3 regions of the Pseudarthrobacter sp. SSS035 genome follow, and region 3 is predicted to be linked to each of the others. Evidence: riboswitches for the same ligand, from Rfam matches in the RefSeq annotation. Region 3 holds a riboswitch; each other region holds the start of a gene.
What was found. Region 3 has a riboswitch for cyclic di-AMP ahead of MUN23_RS05100 (hypothetical protein). Riboswitches for the same ligand answer to the same signal wherever they lie in the genome.

Region 1: it holds a riboswitch for cyclic di-AMP, as region 3 does, so the genes downstream of both, MUN23_RS04325 (M23 family metallopeptidase) here and MUN23_RS05100 (hypothetical protein) in region 3, are expected to answer to the same signal.
Region 2: it holds a riboswitch for cyclic di-AMP, as region 3 does, so the genes downstream of both, MUN23_RS18935 (LysM peptidoglycan-binding domain-containing protein) here and MUN23_RS05100 (hypothetical protein) in region 3, are expected to answer to the same signal.

The regions. Positions count from the first base shown of each region.
Region 1 covers NZ_CP096882.1:942,875-949,401, reverse strand. The annotation lists gene serC (phosphoserine transaminase) at 1-1,008, opposite strand, end outside; gene MUN23_RS04330 (metal-dependent transcriptional regulator) at 1,284-1,979, shown strand; cyclic di-AMP (ydaO/yuaA leader) riboswitch at 2,121-2,364, shown strand; gene MUN23_RS04325 (M23 family metallopeptidase) at 2,368-3,192, shown strand; cyclic di-AMP (ydaO/yuaA leader) riboswitch at 3,341-3,503, shown strand; gene MUN23_RS04320 (C40 family peptidase) at 3,574-4,248, shown strand; gene MUN23_RS04315 (C40 family peptidase) at 4,420-5,157, shown strand; gene MUN23_RS04310 (HNH endonuclease) at 5,394-5,894, shown strand; gene MUN23_RS04305 (molybdenum cofactor guanylyltransferase) at 5,972-6,527, shown strand, end outside.
Region 2 covers NZ_CP096882.1:4,076,399-4,082,925, reverse strand. The annotation lists gene MUN23_RS18940 (lytic transglycosylase domain-containing protein) at 1-1,153, opposite strand, end outside; cyclic di-AMP (ydaO/yuaA leader) riboswitch at 1,366-1,537, shown strand; gene MUN23_RS18935 (LysM peptidoglycan-binding domain-containing protein) at 1,541-2,392, shown strand; gene MUN23_RS18930 (YdiU family protein) at 2,462-3,925, opposite strand; gene MUN23_RS18925 (hypothetical protein) at 3,935-4,171, opposite strand; gene MUN23_RS18920 (dienelactone hydrolase family protein) at 4,320-5,291, opposite strand; gene ribA (GTP cyclohydrolase II RibA) at 5,365-6,527, opposite strand, start outside.
Region 3 covers NZ_CP096882.1:1,138,015-1,144,541, forward strand. The annotation lists gene MUN23_RS05090 (response regulator transcription factor) at 1-717, shown strand, start outside; gene MUN23_RS05095 (cell wall metabolism sensor histidine kinase WalK) at 725-2,278, shown strand; cyclic di-AMP (ydaO/yuaA leader) riboswitch at 2,355-2,531, shown strand; gene MUN23_RS05100 (hypothetical protein) at 2,537-3,271, shown strand; gene MUN23_RS05105 (HAD-IA family hydrolase) at 3,342-4,058, opposite strand; gene MUN23_RS05110 (VOC family protein) at 4,134-4,508, opposite strand; gene upp (uracil phosphoribosyltransferase) at 4,571-5,206, opposite strand; gene MUN23_RS05120 (phosphatase PAP2 family protein) at 5,249-5,941, opposite strand; gene tadA (tRNA adenosine(34) deaminase TadA) at 6,065-6,527, shown strand, end outside.

The DNA.
Region 1 (6,527 bases), 200 kb from region 3:
GGTGTCCACGATCCCGTTCGCGCGGAGCACCTTGGCGATCGCGGCGGCGTCGATCGAGTCGTCGAAGTCGATGGTGGCGATGACGTTGGAACGGTCCTCCGCCTTGGCCACGAACGGGGTGGCGTACTCGGAGGCCTCGGCCCAGGAGTAGATCCGGCCGGCGGAGTCAGCGGTGCGGGCGGACGCGAAGTCCAGGCCGCCGTTGGCGTTCAGCCACTGCACCTGCGCGTCGAGGGTCACCAGGGTGGAGAGTGACGGCGTGTTGTACGTCTGGTTCAGCTTGGAGTTGTCGATGGCGGTCTGGAGGTCCAGGAAATCGGGGATCCAGCGACCACTGGCCTTGACCCGGGCGGCGCGTTCCAGCGCGGCGGGGGAGAAGAGACCCAGCCACAGGCCGCCGTCGGAGGCGAAGTTCTTCTGCGGGGCGAAGTAGTAGACATCGGCCTCGGAGACGTCCACGTGCAGGCCGCCGGCTGCGGAGGTGGCGTCCACCAGGACCAGGGAACCGGCGTCGGCGCCCGCGACGCGCTTGACCGGAGCCGCGACACCCGTGGAGGTTTCGTTCTGCGGCCAGGCGTAGACATCCACGCCAGCCTCGGCGGCCGATACCGGGCGGGTGCCGGGCTCGGACTTGATGATGGAGGAGGCGTCCAGGAACGGAGCCTTGTTGGTGGCTGAGGCGAACTTGGAGCCGAACTCGCCGAAGGACAGGTGCTGGGCCTTCTTTTCCACGAGGCCGAAGCTTGCAACATCCCAGAACGCCGTGGAACCGCCCACTCCGAGGACCACTTCGTAGCCTTCAGGGGCACGGAAGAACTGGCTGAGGCCTTCACGGACGGAGCCCACGAGGTTCTTGACCGGTGCCTGGCGGTGGGACGTGCCCAGGATGGTCTTGGACGCCGCTGAGAGCGCTTCGAGCTGCTCCGGCCTGACCTTGGAGGGTCCTGCGCCGAACCGTCCATCCTTTGGCAGGAGGTCGGCAGGAATAGTGATGCTGGTTTCGCTCACGGGGGCTCCAATTTCGGCATGGACGTGGCTCACGTCCGGACGGTGGGGTGGCCGGTAGTCGGCGGTGACTGCATAAGGACCTCCCTTATTCTGCCTGAACCCTCGATTCGGCGGGAACCGGCGCCGTCATAGTCCGGCCACTGAGACCGTTTGTCCCCGCCCGGCATTATCCAGACAAATTCAAAATAGGCTAAGCTTTTTAGCGGACCTCGCCGCTGAGCGGGACGCGATACGGTGGGACAACGCAAGGTACTGCGCTCGAGGAGCTGAGCTGGATGACGGATCTGATCGATACTACGGAGATGTATCTTCGGACCATTTTGGAGCTTGAAGAAGAGAACATCGTTGCTCTTCGCGCACGCATCGCCGAAAGGCTGCGCCATTCCGGACCCACGGTGTCCCAAACCATCGGACGGATGGAACGCGACGGACTGGTCGTGGTCTCCGGAGACCGCCACCTGGAGCTCACGGAAGCCGGGCGGAAACGCGCCACGGAAGTGATGCGCAAGCACAGGCTCGCGGAACGGCTCCTGGCGGATGTGATCGGCCTGGACTGGGCCTATGTCCACGATGAAGCGTGCCGCTGGGAGCATGTGATGAGCGAGCGCGTAGAGCAGCGCATCTACGAATTGCTCAACCACCCCACGGAGTCTCCTTACGGCAACCCCATCCCCGGGCTGGCTGCCCTGGGCGGACCGGCGCCCGCGCTCCCTGACGCCGGTGTGATTAATCTCCTTGATGCGATGCAGGGCTACGGGCCGGCGTCGAACGTGACAGTCAGCCGGCTGGCCGAGCCCATCCAGGTGGAACCTGAGCTGCTGGTCCAGCTGGATGAAGGCGGGATCAGGCCTGGTGCCACGGTGTCCCTGGAGCGCGTAGGGGAGTACATTTCCGTGCGCGTGCCGGGAATCGAAGGGGCGCTCGAGTTGCCCCCGGAAGTGGCATCCCACGTCTTCGTTTCCGTCAGCTGACGGGAAGGCGGTCCGCCGCGTGGGGCCGCGCGTGGGGCCGCGCCATAGCGCAGCGAGGCAAGGTTCCGCAAAGATAACGGAATTGTTACTGTCCAAGTTAATCACCTATAGTTGAAACTCAGCGTCGATACAAAAGCGTTACCTGATCCGGAGCCGAGCTCTGCCAGCGGATCAGGTGCATCAGTCACCAACTGGCAGAGGCGGGGGAACCACAACCGGCAGTCGTAAGACTGCCTTGGGGTTAAGTCCGTCAGCAGCAAGCCTCTTCCAGCGAAGGATCCTCACGGGATATCTCTGCGCCAAGTGCTTGTCACGGCGGACCGGGTCTTTGAACTCTCTGACCCGAATCCGACAGCTAACTTCGCAGGCTACCCAGAGAGGAACATTCTTGACCACGCAATACTCCAGGGGCCGCCGTCGCGCGGTGGGTCCCGCTTCGGCGCCCAGAGTGGCCGAGGATTTCAGCGCGGAGAGGCCCCGCGACCCACAGCGGGAAGCCCGCCGCCGCCGGGGACCCTTCCGGCAGATGACGGATTTCGCCGCCGCCAGTGGCCTCGGCCAGAAGGCCGGCATCGCCTTGGCAGCAACAGGCCTGGCTCTCACCGTGACGGTTCCTGTGACCGGCCCCGTGATGGCCACTCCGGCACCCGGCCAGGCTGCGTCGGCCGTTTCCGCTGCTCCGCAGCCCGAAGTGACCGCCGAAGCCGCCGCCCAAATTGATTTCAGCCGCTCGTCCGTGGTGACCCAGGGTGATCCCGACGGCAAACTGAAGCAGCTCCTGAGTGCCCAGTCCGCGGGATCCATTACCCGCGCCGCCTCTGCCGGAAGCCTCGGCTCGCCGCTCGCCCAGCTGGCTACGGCCTCACCCTTCGGATTCCGAGTCAGCCCGATTACCGGCGGCTCCGGCGACTTCCACCGTGGCCAGGACTTCGTGGCACAGTGCGGAACCTCTGTCCTGGCCGCTGCCAGCGGTACCGTCACCTTCGTTGGCTGGCACCAGTACGGCGGCGGCAACCGCGTGGTGGTGGATCACGGCAATGGCCTTGAAACCACTTACAACCACCTCTCCTCCGCCAGCGTCAGGGTAGGCCAGACAGTCAGCCGCGGCGACGTTGTTGCCCTCAGCGGCACCACGGGCGCGTCCACGGGCTGCCACCTCCACTTCGAGGTCCAGGTCAATGGCGAAGTCGTTGACCCCACCGGCTGGCTCTGACCCAAATGATGGCCAACTCTCGAATCGCGGCGACGTGCCGTGACCTGAATGTGACATTGGCTCGGAACTCCTGTAACGTCTAAAGCGCGTCAACTTTTCCGAAGTTGACGTTCTTGAGTGGATTGCCTAGCTCTGCCACCGCTCAAGGTCCGTTCGCATGACATCGTCTGGCAGGGGCGGGGGAACCAATTTTGGTCTTCGATTCTGAAGGCCTTGGGGTTAAGTCGCAAAGCTTCCACTGTGAAGCAGCGCGGCCGGGTGACTCCCATCCGAATCCGACAGCTCACCTCGCAGGCATTGGGAGAGGCTACCTTCGTGTCTTCACGCCATACTTCTGCGCGTCACCGCGCACAACCGGTTCGCACTAACCCCTTGGGCTCCGTGTCCAAGGCCGTCAGTGCCAATGCCGGGACCGTAGGTCGCCAGGCTGCTGTTATCGCAGCTGCATCAGGTCTGATCCTGAGCATGGGGCTTCCGGCCAACGCTGCGGATTCCACCGCCGGCGTTTCCGCCTCTACCGAGTCCGGTTCCGCGCAGACGGCACTTGCCGTAACTGCCGCGCCCACGGCTACCGTTTCCTTCGAACGCCCCGTCATCAAGACGACGCCGGCGCCGAAGGTTGAGAGGGTCCGTGCGCAGTCCACGGCCTCCGAAACCGGGGCTCAGGGTGCTGCCGCAACCGAGGCCGCGGCCTCCAAGCTCGCTGACACTGTCTCCTCCGCTGCCGCTTCGGGTCTGGCAGCACTTGCCTACACCGGTATCGGACACCCCTACCTCTGGGGCGGCACCACTCCCAACGGCTGGGACTGCTCCGGCTTCACGCAGTGGGTCTACGCCCAGGCCGGCATCAGCATTCCCCGCACCAATGCCTGGACGGCCATGCGGCCCACCGCCACACCGGCCCCCGGTGACCTGGTCATGCAGAATGGCGGCGCCCACGTTGGCATTTACGTCGGCAACGGCATGATGATCAGCGCACTGAACCCGTCACAGGGCACGCTGCTCCACTCGGTGGCATCCACGGGCGGCGGATCCTTCTTCACGCTGGCCCCGTAGTTCCTGCAACCCAGTAGTTCCCGCAGCCCCGTGCTGCCGGAGCCGTTCTTCGCTGGAACCTTTTCGCTAGATCCCCGTTCGGGGCGTGCCGGCGTACCCCCAAGATGCCGGCGCGTCCAAAGCCCTCAGGCTGCCCACGCGGTCCTGAGGAAAACGAAAGAGAGAAAATTAATGACTACACGTGCAACTGTTGCACGGCACCGCGCCGAGGTCGCCAAGACCAACTCGCTGGCTGTCATTGCCAAGGCTGTCGGCGACAACGCCGGCGGCATGGGCCGTCAGGCTGCGGTTATCGCTGCTGCTTCCGGCCTTGTCCTGACCAGTGGTATCGCTGCGAACGCGGCTGACACCGGCGTCCAGCGTGAAGCTGCGTCCGCTTCGAACCTTGAGGCTGAGGTTTCCGCCCCGGCCATCATTTCGGCTGCTTCCACCATTGCCATCTCCTACGAGAAGCCCGCAGTGACCACCACGCCGGCTCCCGTTGAGGCTCCCGCGCCTGTTGTTGAAGCTCCGGCTCCGGCCAAGGCCGCGGCCACCCTCACGGTAGCGTCGGCCGCTCCGAAGGCGCCGGTCTCCGCCAGCGGCAAGGGCCAGGCCATCCTGTCTGCAGCCTATGCACAGCTCGGCGTCAGCCAGGACTGCACCATGCTGGTGACCAACGCCCTGGCCGCCGTGGGCATCAACTACCACGGCTGGCCCGCAGGGTACCTGTCCCTGGGTCAGACCGTCAGCGCCGCCGAGGCCCAGCCCGGCGACCTGATCTATTACGCCGACGGCGGCGCGGGCATGGCCCACATTGCCGTATACGCCGGCAATGGCCAGGCAGTGCACGGCGGCTACAACGGCAACCAGACCGTTGTCTTCAGCGCCAACGTTGGCTCGGGACCGGTCTTCATCCGCGTGTCCTAGCAGCTGATTCAGCCTTCGAAGGACCCTCGCCACACGGCGGGGGTCCTTTGCTGTCTGCTGCCTGCTGCCCTGATCCGGTGAGGTGCACGAATCCGACACGTGACGGCGGCCGCTTCGGCGATTAGCTGATCCCGGGATTCTTTGTTTACTCTTGTGGTGTCGATCCATAGCCCGGACATGCCGGGGGCAGCCGGCCCTCGTGCCCCTGACGGGTGCGGCCACAAAGAGGTACGTGCATGCGCACTCTCGTTCTGAATGCTGGATATGAACCGCTGGCGGTAGTCACCTTCCGCCGGGCGCTGGTGCTTGTGCTCACGGGCAAGGCCAGTGTCATTGCCGAGGGTGATGATCCTGTGGTGGGACCGCAGGAGATACTGGGCCGACCGTCCGTGATTCTCCTGAACCGCTACATCCGCCCCAGATACAACCAGAGCAGCGCAGTCTCCCGCCGCGGAGTCCTGCGGCGGGACGGCCACCGGTGCGCGTATTGCGGCAAAGGTGCGCACACCATCGACCATGTGCAGCCCAAATCACGTGGCGGCGCCGACTCCTGGGAGAACCTGGTGGCCGCGTGCCTACGGTGCAACAACACCAAGGGTGACCACACGCCGGCCGAAATGGGCTGGAAGCTGAGGTTTGATCCGGAACCGCCGCATGGCACCATCTGGCAGATCAAGGAACTTGAGAAGCCTACTCCGGCCTGGGATCCGTTCCTGCTGCCTGAACGGGCCGCCTGAGCGGGCCGCCCTGTTCCGGTCCCCACGGTAGTTCCAGCCCCGCGCAGTATTCCAGCCCGCGCGGTTAAGCTGGGAGGGTGGACGCTGACCCTCTCGACTTCGATGCCGTCATCCTCGCCGGCGGCCGTTCGTCGCGGCTCGGTGGCGTGCCCAAGCAGAGTCTGACGTACGACGGCGACTCCCTGTTGCGCCGCTCCGCCGCCGCTGCGAGGGGAGCCCGGGCCGCCGTCGTGGTTGGTCCGGACACCGGGGACGGGCCGGCCGGCGAAATCCCTGCCGGATTTCTCCGTTGCCGTGAAGAACCCCCCTTTAGCGGACCCGCGGCCGCCATTGCGGCCGGGCTCGCGGCCCTGGCCGCTGCGGGCGGCAGACGCCCCGGGCTGACGCTGGTGCTGGCCTGCGACATGCCCAACGTGGGGCAGGCGGTGGCGGCGCTGAAGGCTACTTTGCGTGCGCGAGGACCCGCCGCCGGAGCGCCCGCGGGCTTGGGGCCGCACGGCGTGGTGGCCGTCTCGGAGGATGGCCTCCGTCAGCCGTTGGTCGGTTTTTATAGCACGGCTGCGCTACAACGTTCCGTGGCGGAACTGGAAAGCGCAGGACGCTTAATCAACGGTTCGGTGAGGGCACTCCTTG
Region 2 (6,527 bases), 2.1 Mb from region 3:
CCGGCAGCGACTGGGCGATGCCGTATGCGCCCGAGTACGGGTTGGTGGCGGTGGTCAGCCAGTTCGACTCCTTGGTCCACAGCGACGCCAGGCACGGAAACTGATCCTGGCCCCAGCCGTAGGCGCCCAGCTGCCCGGCTGCGTAGTTCTTGGCGCCCGCGGGGTCGTTCACAGCGCCTCCCGGAACGGAAGGCACGACGACGACGGGCGGCGGGACCGGCGTCGGGCTCGGGACTGGAGGCGGGGCGGGCACTCCCGGTACAGCAGGTGGGGCCGGCGCCGGTTTCTGTGCAGCGGCAAGGGCCGCCGCCTTGGCTGCCGCCTCCGCCTGTTGGCGCGCCTGTTCCTGCGCCGCGGCCCGCTTGGCGGCCTGCGCCGTTTCATACGCGGCCAACGCCACCTGGCCCTGCCGGAACTCCCCCTCCACCGCAGCCGTGGTGCCCTTGAGGGAGGCCAGCTGCGCGGTCAGTTCCTGGCCGTGCTCCTGCTGCTCCGCGATCTGCCGGGACATGGCCTGCTGGGCGGATTGGGCGGCGTCGAGCTTGGTTCTGGCTTCGCTGGACAGGCGCTCGCGTTCGGCCCTGGCCGCCTGCTCCTGATCGGCCAGGGCACGCGAAATGCGTTCGGCGCCTGCGGATTTGTTGACCAGGGCCGCAGTCTTATCGCTGACGATCTGGACGATATTCAGGCCTTGAATGCTGTTGTTCTGTACGGCGTCGAGGGCAACGAAGAAACCCATGTTGGTTCCACCAGTCTTGTACGACTGGGCCGCCAGGGCGCCGATTTCCTTCTTGTACTGTCCCAGTTCGGCCGCGGCGCGTGCCGTCTGGGCCGTGAGTGCGTCCACCGTGGAAGTGGCGGCCTGAAGTGCCGCTTCGGCCTTGGCATACTCCGCGGCGGACGTTACGGCCGCATTGCCCAGCGTCTCTGCTTCAGCCTGAAGTCCGCCCAGCAGCCCATTGATCCTGGCGACTTCTGCCGCTTTGCCAGCCTCGCTTTTCTTGGCGTTCTGCACGTCCTGCCACGAGGGATACCCGCCGGGCGGCGCGTCGTCTGCGGCATGCGAGGGAAGCAGCGCAGCCGACCCCACCAGGGCGACCGCCAGCAGGCCGGCGAGGGCGGGCAGCCGCATTTTTTGAACAATCCGGGACATAGTTGGTGAGCTTACCGGGCATATACGGATTACGGGGCCTGACCTGCAACATCGTTACCGAGGAGGGAGGGAATCCGAGATGAAGCACGGGTGGATTTCACGCCTACATTCCGTTACCGGAATGTGACATTGTCGATAACCGGAAGTTATGGTCAAACGGTGGCCCGGCTCAAGCCGGGACATTCCCGCCAGTATGCCGAGCCCTGCCGCTGACCGGGATCCAGTCGCTTTCCAGCTGGCAGGGACGGGGGAACCACGTTTCCACGGCTTTTCGAAGCCTTGGGGTTAAGTCGGTATCGCTCCGTCCCGTGCGGCGGCGCTACCGGCCGGGTATCTCCGACCCGAACCCGACAGCTCACCCCGCAGGCATGGGAGAGGCGATCAACCGTGTCCAAGAATTCCGCTGCCGCACGCCATCGTGCGGTTCCTGCCCGCTCCACCGTCCTTATTGGCCTGTCTACTGCGGCCACAACACACCCCCTGACGTTTGGCCGGCCGGCCCTGGTGGCTATTGCTGCATCCGGCCTGCTGTTCAGCATTGGCGTCCCGGCTCAGGCCGGCGTCCACGGCCCGGACAACTCCGGGACTGCCAACACCCAGGTCCAAACCAGTGCGGCGGCAGCGGCTCCGGCCGCTGTTCCTCCGGCTTCCGCTGCAGCAGCCCCCGCCGCGGCCACCGTCCACACAGTCGTTTCGGGTGACACGCTGGGCCAGATTTCCGCCACCAACGGCGTCCCGCTCAACGACGTCCTTGCTGCCAATGGACTCTCGCTGACCAGCATCATCTACCCCGGCGACCAGATCCGGATCCCCGGTGCCGGCTACACCGCACCGGCTCCCGCGGCGAAGGCCGCGGCGGCGCCGGCCTCTCCCACCAACACCGGCATCCGGCTGGCGGCAACGTCCGCACCGGCGGCCCAGGCACCGGCCGGCTCGCTCGGCGGGGCCATCCTGGCTTCCGCCAACTCCCAGCTCGGCATACAGCAGGACTGCACCGCCATGGTGGAGAAGGCGCTGCGCTCGGTGGGTAAGAGCGTGGGCGACCTGGCTCCCGGCCAGTTCTTCCAGTACGGCGCGGTGGTGGGCACACCTGCCGCGGGGGATCTGGTCATCACGGCCGGCCATGTGGGCGTCTACGCCGGCAACGGCCAGGTTGTCAGTGGCGGGGTGGACGGTTTCAAAACCGAAGTGCACTCCATCAGCTGGCTCGCCGGAGCGTCCTTCGTCCGCGTAGCGTGATCCGACCATGCCCGACGGCCGCGGGCGGCACCCAGCCCCGCGCCGCCGTCGTCCATCCCTGGTGTTCGCTCAGGTCCCGCAGAAGGTCCGGTAGCTCCCGAAGTCCTCAGGGGCGGGGCCGGCGTAGCGTTCCAGCCCGGGGCGCTGCGTGTACGGATCGGCCAGGACGTCCACCAACCGGTTGAAGGGGTCCAGGTCGCCCGCAATAGCAGCATCCAGAGCCTCTTCAACCAGGTGGTTCCTGGGGATGTAGACGGGGTTGGCCCGGTCCATCAGGTCCGTGTCCGGCGCCAGGGCAAGCCACCGTGCGGCCCAGGCGTCGTAGGCGCCCGGGTCCGCAAACATGGACCGCGCAGTTTCCGGGGTTCCGCGGGCCGCCGAGCCGAGGCTCCGGAAGAAGGAGGTGTAATCCACCTTGCCTTCCTGGAGCAGCGCCAACACGCCGTCCACCAGGGGCGACGCGACGTCGTCGTGCGTGTCCGGGCGCAGCCCAAGCTTGGACTTCATGCCGGCTGACCAGGCAGCACTGTACAGCGTGCGGAAGGCGCCGAGGGATTCCACCGCGAGCGCCACGGCCTGGTCCTGGTCTTCATGGAGCAGGGGCAGGAGTGCCTCGGCAAGCCGGGTGAGATTCCATTCGGCGATGACCGGCTGGTTGGCGTAGGCGTAGCGTCCGTCCGCGTCGATGGAGCTGTAGACCGCGCCGGGGTTGAAGGCGTCCATAAACGCGCAGGGACCGTAGTCGATGGTCTCGCCGGAGATGGCCATGTTGTCGGTGTTCATCACGCCGTGGACGAAGCCCACCAGCATCCATTGCGCCACCAGGGACGCCTGCGCGGCTATGACCGCCTCGAAGAACGCGAGATAGGGCTTGCCGGCGAGCGCCGCGTCCGGGTAATGGCGGCTGATGGCATGATCGGCCAGACGGCGCAGAAGGTCCGTCTCGCCGTTGACGCGGGCGAACTGGAAGCTGCCGACGCGCAGGTGGCTGCTCGCCACCCGGGTGAGCACGGCACCGGGCAGCATGGTTTCGCGGCGGACGGGCCGGCCGGTGGCCACCACGGCGAGGGACCTCGTGGTGGGGATGCCCATGGCATGCATGGCTTCGCTGACGATGTACTCGCGCAGCATGGGACCGACGACGGCGAGACCGTCACCTGCGCGGGCGAACGGTGTCCGGCCGGAGCCCTTGAGGTGGATGTCCCGAAGCTGCCCGTGGATGTCCGTGACCTCACCCAGCAGGAGGGCCCGCCCGTCGCCGAGCAGGGGTGAGTAGCCGCCGAACTGGTGCCCGGCATAGGCCTGGGCCACCGGCGTGGCACCTTCAGGAATCTGGTTGCCGATCAGCAGCCGCGTCCCCTCGGGCGTCCGCAGCGAGGACGGGTCCAAGCCCAGCTCGGTGGCCAACGGCTCGTTCAGGACCAGCAGGTGCGGGTCAGGTGCTTCTTCCGCCTGCCAGGGAACCGCCAGCTCCTCGAGTTCGCGCGCGAAACGCCCGTCGAACGTGAGTGTCCATGGGATTGCAGTGCTCATGGTTCAAGCCTACCCGCGCCGGAGGCGGCGTCGACGGCGTAAAATTTTGGGTACCGGTTCATCACTGCTCAGGGCAGTGACGGTCATGGGAAGGTCGCGGTCCTTATGGTCAAAAATCCGTTCGGGCATCATCAGCGCGAGGACGTAAAGGCTGCTGACGCAGCTAAGCGAACCCACCGGACCTGGCTGCGGCGGGAGGATGCGGGTTTTGAGCACGGGCGGAGCAGCCTGTTCCTCGTGGCTCATGATCTTCCCCAGCCTCCCACTGTGACCTGCATCCAGGGACATGAGGTCCGGGACGGGGAAACCACGTGCGACCACGGGCATCCAATCGGGTGACGGCAGCGGCCCCGGGCCGCTCAGTATTGCCGGCCCCGGGCCGCTCAGTATTGCCTCAGACGTGCTGTCCGAACCAGGCGAGGGTGTCGTTCCAGGCAGCTGTGGCCTGGGTTTCGTTGTAGCGCTCGCCGGTGTCGTTGTGGAAGGCATGGTCCACGCCGGGGTAAACGGTGAGCTGATGCGTCACTGTGGTGGCGTCCAAGGCATCGCGGAGGGCCGGCATCGCGCCGGTGATCCGCTGGTCACGTTCTGCATAGACCCCGAACGCCGCCGCCTTGATGGCCGGCACCTTGTTCAGGTCCGGCGCCGGCCCATAGAACGCGGCGGTGGCCTTCAGCCCGGCCAGCTCGGTTGCCGCCTGCCAGGTGATGCCGCCGCCGAAACAGTACCCGTTCATGGCGATGCGTCCGGAGTCCACGAAGTCCTGTCCCTGGAGGTAGTCAAAGGCAGCGACTAAGTCAGCAACGTGGCGTTGGGCGCCGGCGCTGGTCAGTGCACCTGACACGGCGTCGGAGTCGAGGCTGGCCGTGCCTCCCTCCCTGCTCAGCAGGTCAAGGGCCAACGCGGCATACCCGGCCTTGGCAAAGCGGCGGGCAACGTCCTGGATGTGCGGGGTCAGGCCGCGGTTCTCGTGGCAGACCAGCACCGCCGGGCCTGCTGCACCCGATTCGGGCCGGGCGAGGTAACCGCTGATTTCGGTGTCGCCGGCAGTGAACCGGACGGTCGCCGTCGTAAGCCCCGCGGCGCCTTCCGGGACGGAGAGCGGGCTCTTGGCCCCCGGAACAGCCCCGGCAGAAGCTGTGCCGGTTCCCGCCGTCGTCGCTGAAGGGGTGGGCATGGGGTCGGTGCTGCGTGGGACTTCCTCGGGGGTGCATCCGACAAGCAGCATCGCGCCCGATGCCGCCGCCATGCTCCCCATGATGAACGCGACCCTGCGCGTGAAGGTGCGGTGCGTCATTTCACCGGCACGGTAGTCGTCGAAGAATTCCTCGATCAGGTACCGTTCAAACTTTCCAAGCTGGAGCATGGATGGCCTCCTCGAGTGAGGCTCATATCCTTCTCCGATGCGGGCCGTCCTGCAAGGGGCCCATGCCCCCTGGTCAGAACTGTTCGGCCGGGACGCTGAACCCAAGGTCCAGAAGTCCACGGCCCGCCTGTTCCAGGATCGGGTCCATGGTCAGCGAGGCGTGGTTGAGCAGCACGTTGACATCGCGCTGGATCCGCTGCAGGGGGTGCGTCAAGCGGTGCACGCTGCCGCCGGAGCCCGTCAGGATGAGGCGGACAGCCTCGGCGGACGCCACGCCGCTGAGACCAAGCGAAAGCCGGTACTGCGCCCGCTCCTCATCGGTGAAAGCGACAGGCCGGCGGTCGTACGAGGCGGCCACTACGCTCACCGCTTCCTGCCAGTGCAGCCGCGCGGTGGCCACGTGCCCGTAGGCCTGGGAGAACCGGGCCTGCGCGAGCGGCGAATCGGCCTGCCGCGCCTGCGTTGTCTGTTTGACCTTGCGCACCGTCATCAGGTCCTGGAACACCTCCAAGGCGTGCTCGGCGGCCCCCAAAGCAGCGGCCGGGGCAACCATGTTCAGGAATGTGGCCATGGGGATGTGGATGTTCGGATCCGGGTGGATGCGGCTGCCCGGGTTGTCCGCGGCTGCCAGGCGGTTCCACTCGAGGACGCGGTGCGCCGGGACAAAGAGGTTTTCCGCGCGGAGATCGTTGCTACCGGTCCCCCGCAGGCCTGCCGTGTGCCAGACATCCAGGAGTTCAAGATCGGACACCGGGACCAGGCACTGCACGCGGACATCGCCATGCTGTACGGCAAGAAGCGCCCACTCGGAGTGCATCACTCCGGAGGCGAAGCTCCAGCGGCCAGAGATGGCGAACCCGCCGGGAACCTCTTCCGCTTTACCGGGAGGGGCGCCGGTCGCGGCAGCCAAGGGGGCCGGCCCGTTGGCGAAGACCTCGTCCTGGGCTTCCTGCGGCCACCGTGCCAGCATCCACACATGCTCTACCAGGTGCCCGACGGCCCAGGCCGTGGAGACACATCCCTGGGCGAGGCGGCGGACCACTTCCACATAGGTTTCGAGGCCCATGCCGAAGCCGCCCACAGCTTTCGGCGCGAGCATCTGGAACACCCCCGCTGCCTTCAGCTCAGCCATGGTGGCTTCCGGGATGCGGCGGATCTCTTCGGTTTCCGCCGCCCGCTCCCGCAGCCGGGGAACGAGGGCATCCACCCTGGCCAGCAGCTCGTCATGGGAAGGAA
Region 3 (6,527 bases):
AACAACCTTCCCCAACTGACCCACCCGGACGGCTCCCCCATCCGCGCCCTGGTGGTTGACGACGAACCCAGCCTTTCCGAGCTCATGAGCATGGGGCTGCGCATGGCCGGCTGGTCTGTTGCCGTGGCTTCGGACGGCCCGGAGGCCGTCAAGCTTGCCAAGGAGTTCCGCCCGGACGTCCTGGTGCTGGACGTGATGCTGCCAGGGTTCGACGGCGTTGAGCTGCTGGGCAGGATCCGCGCCTTCGCGCCCGAGGTACCTGCGCTTTTCCTGACTGCCAAGGACGCTGTCCAGGACAGGATCGTGGGCCTGGCGGCCGGCGGGGACGACTACGTAACCAAGCCGTTCAGCATGGAAGAGGTCCTGTTGCGACTGCACCGCCTGGTCCAGCGCTCCGGCGTTGCCGCGATGGACACTGCCGAACTTGTGGTGGGCGATCTTGTCCTCAACATCGACACCCGCGAAGTGACCCGTGCAGGCGACAACCTCCAGCTCACGGCCACCCAGTTCGAACTGCTCCGGTACCTCATGGAGAACCCCAAACGCGTGATCAGCAAGGCCCAGATCCTGGACCGCGTCTGGAACTATGACTTCGGCGGCCAGGCCAACATCGTGGAGCTCTACATCTCCTACCTGCGCAAGAAAGTTGATGCAGTGCACCCACCCATGATCCATACCGTGCGGGGCGCCGGCTACGTCATCAAGCCGGCCGAGTAACACTTCCATGTCCTCGCCGCGACTAACTCCAGCACCTGCCCGGAGCTTGCTGAAACCGAACACCTGGCATCTGCGCACACGGCTGATCCTGTTGGCCATGGCCCTGCTGGTGGCCATCTGCGGAGCCGTGGGGCTGTTCAGTTACGCCTCCATGGATTCCTTTCTCACCGGGCAGCTGGATGAACAGCTGAGCCAGGCCGCCAAACGGTCGAACGATCCGGGCCGCCCGCCCCTGGGCGGATTCAACGGCAGGCCGGACCCGCTTGACTCCCGCGGACAGAGCGTGGGAACGCTGAATGCGCGGATCCTGAACGGCCAGATCCCCAGCGGCGGTTTCCTGGACTCGGACACCACGCGCCTACCCCTCGACGCCGAAGACAAGCAGACCCTGCTGGCGCTGGCGCAGAACGGCCTTCCCGTGAACCGCTCGCTGTCCAACGGGGATTACCGGATTGTGGCCGTGCAAACCGGCTACGGCGATGTCCTTGTCACGGGCCTTCCGCTCGCCGCCAAGGAGAGCACGCTGGCATCGCTGGTGTGGACCTTTGTTTTTGTCTCCTTGGGCGGCCTGGCGCTGATCGGACTGGCGGGAACCGTGCTGATCCGGCGCACCATGAAGCCGCTCGAGCAGCTTTCCGAGGTTGCAACCCGGGTGGCCCGGCTCCCGCTGGACGCGGGCGAGGTGGCACTCGCGGTGCGCGTCCCGCCGTCGAACTCCAATCCCGGAACCGAAGTGGGCAGCGTAGGGCACGCCCTCAATCTGATGCTGGACAACGTCGCCAACGCACTCGAGGCGCGGCAGCGGAGCGAGACCAAGGTGCGGCAGTTCGTTGCCGACGCTTCCCATGAGCTGCGCACCCCGCTGACCGCCATCCGCGGGTACACGGAGCTGATGCGGATGACCGAGGACTTCACGCCGGACGGCCGGAAATCCCTGGCCCGGGTCCAAAGCCAGTCCGAACGCATGACCACCCTGGTGGAGGATCTGCTCCTACTTGCCCGGCTCGATGAGGGCCAGCCCCTGAAGCTCAGCGAAGTAGACCTCACACAACTCGTGATCGAAACCGTCAGTGACGAGAAGGTCATCGCCCCGGACCACCACTGGCGCCTTGAACTGCCTGACGAGCCGCTCGCCATCACGGGTGATGCGTCCCAACTGCGTCAGGTGCTTGTCAACCTGCTCTCCAATGCGCGCAAGCACACGCAGCCGGGGACCACGGTGGTCACCGCTGTCACGAAGTCTGCCAATGGCGGCGCAGCGGTGACGGTAACGGACGACGGCGGGGGCATCCCTGCGGAATTCGTGGACCACGTTTTCTCCCGGTTTGCCCGCGCAGACGCGGCGCGCAAGGGTACGGCACCGGCCTCGGGCGCCGGGGCGTCCGAAGGCACCAGCGGCCTGGGCCTGTCCATTGTCCAGTCGATCATGGAGGCCCACGGCGGGAGCGTGGAAGTGACATCGCGGGCCGGGCGGACAGAGTTCGCGCTGCTTTTCCCGACCGGCATCCTGGCATCATCATCAGACACCCGGGCACAGCAAGGCGACACACCGCCGTCGTGATTCTCGTTACCTAAATGTGACTTAAGCCGCCAGCTCCGGTACCGTCGATATGGTGTGGTTCCCGTTTGGGCCGCATATCCGGATGACGCCAAGCTCTGCCGCTTCCCGGATTCCGTTTTCAGAGGCAGAGGCGGGGGACCCACCGTCCCGGGCACCAGGTGCCCTTTGGGGTTAAGCCAACACGTGATTGTGCCGTGTGGCCGGATGCCCTCATCCGAACCCGACAGCTAACTCCGCAGGTGTGAGAGGCGATCCATCATGTCTGAATTCAAGGTAGAACCGCGCCCGCAGGGCGACAACAAGTCCAATAGCCACCGCAAGCAGACCCGCTTCGGCGCAGCTATGTCCCCACTCTCCAGGGCCGCCCGGATTCCCTCCGTGGGCCAGCGCGTCGCGGTGTTCGCCACCGCGTGCGCCCTGTTGGTCGGTGTAAGCGCCGCAGCACACGCTTCCGAGTCGGCCTCGCTTGCGGCCAGCGCCAACCAGGCCGCCGAAGAAGAGAACGCCCAGTCGAAGCTCAGCTTCGAAGCGGCTGAGATCCAGGCCCCGGCCACTCCGGAAGCGGCTCCGGCTGAAATCAACGTCGCGCCCCAGGCCGCCGATCCGGCACCCGCCCCGGCACCCGAACCCGCTGCCACTCCTGCTCCGGCCCCGGAACCTGCACCCGCGCCTGTTGTGGCCGTCAACGACCCCGCAGGAGCGCAGGCCTACGCTGCCGGGCAGCTGGCGACGTACGGCTGGTCCGCTGACCAGATGCAGTGCCTGCAGACGCTGTGGACCAAGGAATCCGAATGGACCACCACGGCCACCAACGCCAGCAGCGGCGCGTACGGCATCGTCCAGTCATTGCCCGCTGAGAAGATGGCGAGCGCCGGCGCGGACTACGTCACCAACTACCGCACGCAGATCAACTGGGGCCTGAACTACATCCAGGAGCGCTACCAGTCACCGTGCGGCGCGCTGAACTTCCACCTGTCGCACAACTGGTACTAGGCCGACTGAGCGGCGCCGGCGGTTGGCGTCGCTGAGCTGCACGCCGCGCCGGCGGATCACAAGTGGCGGATCACGAAAGTGATCCGCCGGCGTCAAGCCGGAAAGAAATGAGCTGCCGTCCCGCGGCGTCCGTTTCCACGGAGGCGGTCACGGCACGGTAATCCGCGACATGCAGCACGCCTGCCGGCAGCTCGCCCGTGTTGGGACCCACCGCCACCGTACGGATACCTGCGGCAACACCTGCAGCGATTCCTGCGGGCGCATCCTCGAATACCACGGCGTCCTCCGAATTGACGCCCAGCAGACCGGCGGCCATCAGATAGCCTTCCGGGTGCGGCTTGCCCCGTGTGACCAGGTCCGCCGTCACGGCCGTGGCCGGCATGGCCAGTCCGGCGGCGTGCATGCGGATGTCCGCGAGGGTCCTGTCCGCTGAGGTCACCAGGGCAACTGCCTGGGCCGGGAGGCTGCGAAGCAGGCGGGCAGCCCCCGGCAACGCGACGATACCGGCAGTCCGCACCCGTTCCATCGCGCCGAGTTCCGCAGTGAGCGCCACGACGTCGGCTCCCTCCGGCGCGAACCGGCGCACGGTATCGGCAGCCTGGACGCCGTGCGAAGTGCGCAGGATTTCGGCGATGTCCAGGCCGTACCGGGCCGCGAATTCTCCCCAGACCTCTTCGACCACTGCCGTGGAGTCCACCAGTGTGCCGTCCATATCGAAAAGAACGGCACGGCAGGTCAGCGTTTGTGTAGCCGGTGTTCGTGTGGCGGCAGGTGTGGGGATGTTCATGCTGCCTATTTTGCCTTAGGCGTTACCGGCTTAGGTGTCACGGGCTTAGGCGTTACGATCCGAGGCATCACGCCCTTAGGCGTCACGGCTCGGGATGTACTGCACCGCCCACTTGTTGCCGTCGGGATCGGCGAAATAGACGAAGTGCCCCCAGTCCTGGATGTCTATGTCGCTGACCTCCACACCGTTGCCCTTGAGGTGGTCGTGGGCAGCCTGGATGTCGCTGACCACCATCTGCAGGCTTGGGGCCGTACCCGGAGGGGCGTCATTGAGGCCCTCGCCAATACAAATGGAGCAGGCGGATCCCGGCGGGGTCAGCTGGACGAAGCGGATGCCATCCATGGGCCGCTCGTCGAAATCCGGGTTGAATCCAACTTTGTTGACGTAGAAATCCTTGGCGCGGTCCACGTCGGATACGGGCACAAAAACGAGTTCAAGTTTCCAGTCCATGCGCCACAGGCTAACGGCGCCGGCAGAAAAGCGGAAGACCTGAAATCCGAAGCAGCCCAGAATTAGCCGGCGATGCCGTACAGGCGGTCGCCGGCGTCGCCCAGCCCGGGAACGATGTAGGACTTCTCGTCGAGCCGTTCGTCAATGGAGGCCAGCACGATGGTCACATTGGCCTCGGCCAGTTCCTCTTCGAGCTTTGCCAGGCCTTCCGGCGCGGCCAGGAGGCAAATGCACGTGACGTCGGAGGCGCCGCGCTTGAACAGGAACTTGATGGCTTCGCGCAGTGTTCCGCCGGTGGCAAGCATGGGATCCAGCACAAAGATCTGCCGGTCCGTCAGGTCCTCCGGGAGCCGCTCCGCGTAGGTGATGATGTCCAGGGTTTCCTCATCGCGGGCCATGCCCAGGAAGCCCACCTCAGCGGTGGGGACCAGCTTGGTCATGCCCTCAAGCATGCCGAGCCCGGCGCGCAGGATGGGAACCACCAGAGGCGTGGGCTTGGTGAAAGCGGTGCCCACTGTGGTGCTGACCGGCGTCTCGATGGTGACCGGCTGGGTGCGGACCTCACGGGTGGCTTCGTAGGCCAGGAGGGTCACCAGCTCTTCCGTCAGCTGCCGGAAGACCGGTGACGGAGTGTTCTTGTCCCGCAGGACGGTGAGCTTATGGGCGACCAGCGGGTGGTCCACAACGAGAGTGCGCATGCGTCAAAACTATCACCCGCGCGGGCAGCGTCCGGCCGGGAATCAGCTCGACGGATCGTCCCGCAGGGCGGGGTGTTCGAACGTGGGGGCCGGGCCCGCGTGCTCGCGTTTCCGCAGCACGTGGAACAGCCGGTGCGCCAGGATCACCATGCCCACCCAGGCAAGGCCAAGGAACCAGCCGGCCATGACATCCGTCAGCCAGTGGTGGCCCAGGAACACCCTGCTGAGGCCCATCGCGATGATAAAGATCACCCCTGCGGTGATCGCCGTGATGCGCGCCCACAGCATCTCGAACTGGAGGCACATGACGTACACCAGGACACCGATCACCACCGTCGTGTTCAGGGTGTGGCCGCTGGGGAAGGACGGCGAAGTCTCGTACGGCGGGACCGCTTCGGAGTGGTCCGGACGGTTGCGGCCCACCAGCCGCTTGCCCACCGTGGTTGCCAGCGTGGAGACGGCCGCGGCGCCGCCCACCAGGACGATGGGGCGCCACGTCCGGCTCAGGAACGTGAGCCAGCCCGTCAGGATGCTTGCCAGGATGGGCATGCCGATGCCCCCGCCGATGTTGGTAAAAGCCGTTACCCCGGCATCCAGTGCGGGGTTTCGCAAGCCCTGGGACAGCTCCAGCGCGGGCAGGTCCAGGGCGGCCAGCCCCTCTTTATCCACCACATTGTCGTAGACCTCGGCACCCAGGAGCGCCATGGTGACCACCAAGGCACCGCCCACCAGCATGGTGATCCACAGGGCGGCGTACGGTTTGAACCATTTGCCCAGACGGCCACTGAACGTGTCCACTATGCCTCCCCGGCGTTAATGCTTTGCAGGCTGGATATCCTTCGAAACTATCATTGAGCCATGGTCGCCGCAGAAACGAACCACCTCGAATGGATGGGTCTTGCCCTGGACGAAGCCCGGCGCGCGCTGGCCACGGAGGACGTGCCCATCGGCGCCGTGGTGATTGGGCCCGACGGCGCCGTGCTGGGTTCCGGACGGAACCAGCGGGAAGAGCTGGGAGACCCCACTGCCCACGCGGAGGTGGTGGCCATCCGGCAGGCGGCTGACCGGTTGCGTGCCTTGTCCAAACTCGACGGCGGCACCGGGGACGGCTGGCGGCTGGCCGACTGCACGCTCGTGGTGACTCTGGAGCCGTGCGCCATGTGCGCCGGCGCGGTGGTCCTGGCCAGGATTCCCCGCGTGGTCTTCGGGGCCTGGGATGAGAAAGCCGGAGCGGCGGGCTCGGTGTTCGATATCCTCCGCGAGCGCCGGCTCAACCACTGGGTTGAGGTCTACGGCGGCGTCAGGGAAGAGGAGTGCGGAG